Regions from separate parts of the Mesorhizobium sp. WSM1386 genome, predicted to be linked through region 2. Evidence: riboswitches for the same ligand, from Rfam matches in the RefSeq annotation. Region 2 holds a riboswitch; the other holds the start of a gene.
The links. A riboswitch is a leader RNA that binds a small molecule or an ion and turns the genes downstream of it on or off. The one in region 2 is predicted to bind thiamine pyrophosphate.

Region 1: linked by a shared signal. The riboswitch ahead of AC0NIH_RS15620 (YkoF family thiamine/hydroxymethylpyrimidine-binding protein) and the one ahead of thiB (thiamine ABC transporter substrate binding subunit) in region 2 are both predicted to bind thiamine pyrophosphate.

The regions. Positions count from the first base shown of each region.
Region 1 covers NZ_CM148373.1:3,161,800-3,164,253, forward strand. The annotation lists gene msrA (peptide-methionine (S)-S-oxide reductase MsrA) at 43-561, shown strand; gene AC0NIH_RS15615 (hypothetical protein) at 631-945, opposite strand; TPP riboswitch at 1,130-1,243, shown strand; gene AC0NIH_RS15620 (YkoF family thiamine/hydroxymethylpyrimidine-binding protein) at 1,234-1,842, shown strand; gene AC0NIH_RS15625 (ABC transporter permease) at 1,856-2,454, shown strand, end outside.
Region 2 covers NZ_CM148373.1:1,310,074-1,312,527, forward strand. The annotation lists gene AC0NIH_RS06365 (ABC-F family ATP-binding cassette domain-containing protein) at 1-198, opposite strand, end outside; gene AC0NIH_RS06370 (thiamine diphosphokinase) at 200-844, opposite strand; TPP riboswitch at 931-1,045, shown strand; gene thiB (thiamine ABC transporter substrate binding subunit) at 1,089-2,087, shown strand; gene thiP (thiamine/thiamine pyrophosphate ABC transporter permease) at 2,345-2,454, shown strand, end outside.

The DNA of each region.
Region 1 (2,454 bases), 1.9 Mb from region 2:
GCGGTCCGTTTTTCCGTGAATTGCTTTTTGAGGAGAGGTGACATGGCGACTTCGACCGAACGCGCAGTGCTTGCCGGCGGCTGTTTCTGGGGCACGCAGGATCTGATACGGCGCTATCCCGGCGTCATCTCGACTCGTGTCGGCTACTCGGGCGGCGATGTGCCAAACGCCACCTATCGCAATCATGGCACGCACGCCGAGGCGATCGAGATCAATTTCGATCCGGCCGTGATCAGCTATCGGACGCTGCTGGAGCGTTTTTTCCAGATCCACGATCCGACGACACGCAACCGACAGGGCAACGATGTCGGGATGAGTTACCGTTCGGCGATCTACTATACCAGCGACGAGCAAAAGAACGTCGCACAGGACACCATCGCCGACGTGGATGCCTCTGGGCTGTGGCCCGGCAAGGTCGTCACCGAAGTCGCGCCGGCTGGTGCCTTCTGGGAGGCCGAGCCGGAGCATCAGGATTATCTGGAGAAATATCCCAACGGCTACACCTGCCATTTCGTCAGGCCAGGCTGGAAGCTGCCGGTTCGAGAAAAAGCGGTGCCATAGATTCAGCCATACGACAGGATTTGAGAAGCCGCGGAGCGAGCGCTCCGCGGCTTCTTCTCATTGCAAATCCTACTTGCCGCAATGGTTGTCGTTAACCGTCGGCGCTGTGGTGCCCGGCGACGTGCCATTGGCATCGGGCTGCGCGCCCTGTGGATGGGCAGGGCAATTCCGATCCGCGTTGGAATTCATATCATCCAGCGTGCCAGTCGTGCTGTTGGTCACCGACGGGTCGACCGTGTTCGGCGAAGCTGGCGTATTAGGATCGACCGTGACCGATCTGCCGCTACCGGCTCCGTCGGTGCCGCTTGTGCCATTGCTCTGCGCCATGGCCGATGTCGCCAGGCCGATGGTGAGCGTCGAAGCTGCGAGGATTCTCATGAACATGGTTTGTCTCCATTTTCTGTGAACTCGTCGCGTAGCGACTGGTAGGACAACCGCTCGGTCTGGTGAAGGTTCCCGATAAATTCTCGCGCCGGCAGAGCCAACCGCTCCCGCTCTGGCGCAATGCTTTTGGCGCAGTTCGCTGAAAAAAACGGCTTCCCCAATCGGTCGAATGGTGCTTTAACGCGCCCATCCACAGGGGTGCTCCGTACGGTCGGGGCTGAGACGGGGGCGGCAAGCCCACAGACCCTAGAAGCTGATCTGGGTAATACCAGCGGAGCGAGGCGGGCTATGTTTTCAGGCGCACAGATTTCCCTATATCCCATGGCCGACGATTTCGTCGGCGTCATTTTGGGCGCACTCGGTGCGCTCGATCCCTATCGTGACCGGCTCAGGATCGAGACCGACGACATCTCGACCTTGCTGGTCGGGCCGCCCGAAGTGCTGTTCCCGGCTCTGCGCGACCTGTTCGTGGCGGCCGCGCGCAGCGGCAAGCATTGCGTTTTGTCAGCCGCTATTTCGCGTGGCTGCCCAGGCGAGCCGGACGATCCGATCTGCCGCTCCGAGGCCTTCGGCGGGCCTGTCGGGCCGCTCGGCCCGCGCAAGGAAGCCGCCATCGCAGCCGTGCATGGGGCGGTCGCCACCGGCCAGCCGGCGGCGGCGCAATTCTCGCTTTATGTGATGGGTACCGGCGACCACATGGACGAGATCTATGGTTGCATCGATTTCTTGAAACAGTCCGGCGTCTACGATCGCTCCAAGAATTTCTGCACCAAGCTGCGCGGCGATACGGGCGCGATCTTTTCGGCGCTCAACGAAGCTTTCTGCCGCTTCGGGCCGGGTGCCGGCCACGTAACCCTCGACGTCACGGTTTCCGCCAACAGCCCCACCGCTGTCTGAACCGCTCGCGCCAATGCGCGACCGTCAAGGTTGTCCTCTCGTGGTCTCATCGTCATTCAGCCGCCCGCATCACCTCGCGGGCATTCTCGCCAAGGCAGTGCCGGCCATAATGTCGGTCGGGTTCCTGCTCGTGGCCTGGGAACTCTACGCTACCTATTCCGGCATCAAGCCGACGACGCTGCCGGCGCCCTCACGTGTCTTTGAGCAGGCGATGCTCAATCGTGACGCGCTGGTCGACAACGCAGTTCCCACTATCCGCGCCACGCTCATCGGTTTCGTCTTTTCACTCAGCGCCGCTTTCGCGCTGTCGATGCTGGTCGACTTCTTCCAGCCGCTGCGGCGCGCGCTTTTTCCCGTCTTCATCGTCAGCCAGACCTTGCCGCTGGTTGCGATCGCGCCGCTGGTGGTGCTGTGGTTCGGCTTCGGGCTGGCGCCCAAGATCATGCTGGTGGCGCTGGTCACCTTCTTCCCGATGCTGGTGGCGCTGGTCGAAGGCTACGAGGCAACCGAGCCCGAGATCGGCCAGATGCTTCGTGCCATGGGGGCAGGGCGCTGGCGCGTCTTCGTGCTGGCGCGGCTGCCTTCGGCGCTGCCATATTTCTTCGCTGGCCT
Region 2 (2,454 bases):
AGGCTGGCGGAACACCTCGCCGTCCTGGGGTTCGATCAGGCCGGCGGCGATCTTGAGCAACGTCGACTTGCCCGAGCCGTTGCGGCCGACCAACGCGATCTTGTCGCCGGCCGAAGCGGTCAAGGCGGCGCCATCGAGCAGCGGCGTGCCGCCGAAGGTCAGTTTTATCCCGTCGAGATTGAGAAGAGGCGGGGCCATGTCAGCTTTCGGGCAAGGGATAGGGATGAGCGAGCAGCAGCGCGCGGCCATGGCCGAGCGCGATTTCGAGGCCCCCCCGGACTTCGTTGGAGATGGTCAGCGATGAACCGAAGGCCACCTCGACCTGGTTCAGCGGCCATTTGGCGCCGGTGACGGTCAGGCCGGCAAGATCTGAAAAGCCGAGGATCGAAAACAGCGTGCCGTCGGCATAGTCGAAGCCCGTCTTTCCCAACAGCAAGGGCACGCCTTCCTGGGCGCCGCTGGTCAGCACCACTCCGGTGCCGGTCTGGGCCAGCCGCAGGGCGAGCGACAGATGCAGGAAAGCATGGTCGGCCCGTTTGCCGCCGAAAGCGCCTGCCAGCACCAGCCGGGTCGCGCCGCGCGCGAGCGCGGCGGCGATCGCCAGTTCGCCATCGGTCTTGTCCTTCTCCGGCGGAAAGGTCTGGCGGGGCACGGCGGCCAGATCGTCAGGCAGATTTGCCGGCACCGAATCGAAATCACCCACCCAGAGTTCCGGGACAAGGCCGAGCAGCCGCGCATGGCCGATGCCGGCGTCGGCGGCGATCACGCGGCAGCCTTCGATCTGGCGGTCGAGCCGCGGCGTGCGGATGAGATCGCCGCCAAGCAGGATGGTGAATGTGCTCATATCGTGTGGCCCTTACCAGCCCGACACGCGAAACGGAAGGCGGCAAACTCCACTTGCGCGGTTCATTGGCCCGGCCTATGTGTCGAAACGCTCTAACGGGGTGCCGGACGCGATCTTCGCGGACCGGCTGAGAGGCAGTCTCGCCAACCCGCTGAACCTGATCCGGTTTGTACCGGCGGAGGGATTAGACGTTTCGGACAGTCCGACGCCTCAATTCCTTTCAACTCGAACGAAGGAGGCGCCGATGCGCATGCTTTTATACTCTCTTGTCTCGGCAGCGGTTCTGGCGCTGTCCGGGCCGGCCTTGGCCAAGGACAAGCTCACCGTCTACACCTATGAAAGCTTCACCGCCGACTGGGGTCCAGGCCCCGTGGTGAAGAAGGAATTCGAGGCCGAATGCGGTTGCGATGTCGAGTTCGTCTCGGTCGCCGACGGCGTGGCGCTGCTCAATCGCGTCAAGCTCGAAGGGGCCTCGACCAAGGCCGATATCGTGCTCGGCCTCGACACCAATCTCACCGCCGACGCCAAGGCTTCCGGCCTGTTCGCGCCGCATGGCGCTGTCAGCGACGTCGATGTGCCGGGCGGCTGGAGCGACGATACTTTCGTCCCCTTCGACTACGGCTACTTCGCCGTCGTCTATGACACGCAGAAGCTCAAGACACCGCCCAAGAGCCTGAAGGAATTGGTCGAGGGCAGTGCCGACGACAAGATCATCATCCAGGATCCGCGCACCTCCACGCCGGGTCTCGGCCTGCTTTTGTGGGTGAAGTCGGTCTATGGCGACAAGGCGCCGGAGGCCTGGGCCAAGCTCAAGGCGAAGGTGCTGACGGTGACGCCGGGCTGGAGCGAGGCCTACGGCCTGTTCACCAAGGGCGAGGCGCCGATGGTGCTGTCCTACACCACGTCGCCGGCCTATCACATGATCGCCGAGAACACCGAGCGCTACCAGGCGGCGTCCTTCGAGGAGGGCGAATACCTGCAGATCGAGGTTGCCGGCATCACCACCACGGGCGCCAAGAACCCGCTGGCGGCAAAGTTCATGGCCTTCATGACCAGCCCGAAGTTCCAGGACGCCATCCCCGAGACCAACTGGATGTTCCCCGCCGGCAAGACCGACAAGCCGCTCAACCCGGCCTTCGACAAACTGGTCAAGCCGACCAAGACCTTGCTGTTCAGCCCCGAGGAGGTCGCCGCCAACCGCAAGGCCTGGGTCGATGAATGGCTTTCGGTGATGAGCAAGTAGGGTTGAGGCGGTTGAGGCAAACCGAGCGAAGATGATTGCTCTACGGCGCCCCCCTCTGTCCTGCCGGACATCTCCCCCACAAGGGGGGAGATTGGCAGTTTCCGCGCTTAGCTTATATCTGCAGCGTCGGCGATTTGCGAAATCACCGATGACGTTCGATCTCCCCCCTTGTGGGGGAGATGTCCGGCAGGACAGAGGGGGGCGCCGTAGAGCACAATCCTTTGTAATTGCCGCGACGCGAAGACAGGCGGTCCAGCGTGCAACGCGCGTCTGACCCCCGCGTCAGCGCAGGCATCGTCGGGCTCGCCGCGATCGCGCTGCTGATCGGTGGCGCGTTTACCGGGTTGCTCGTCGAAGGCGCTGACGA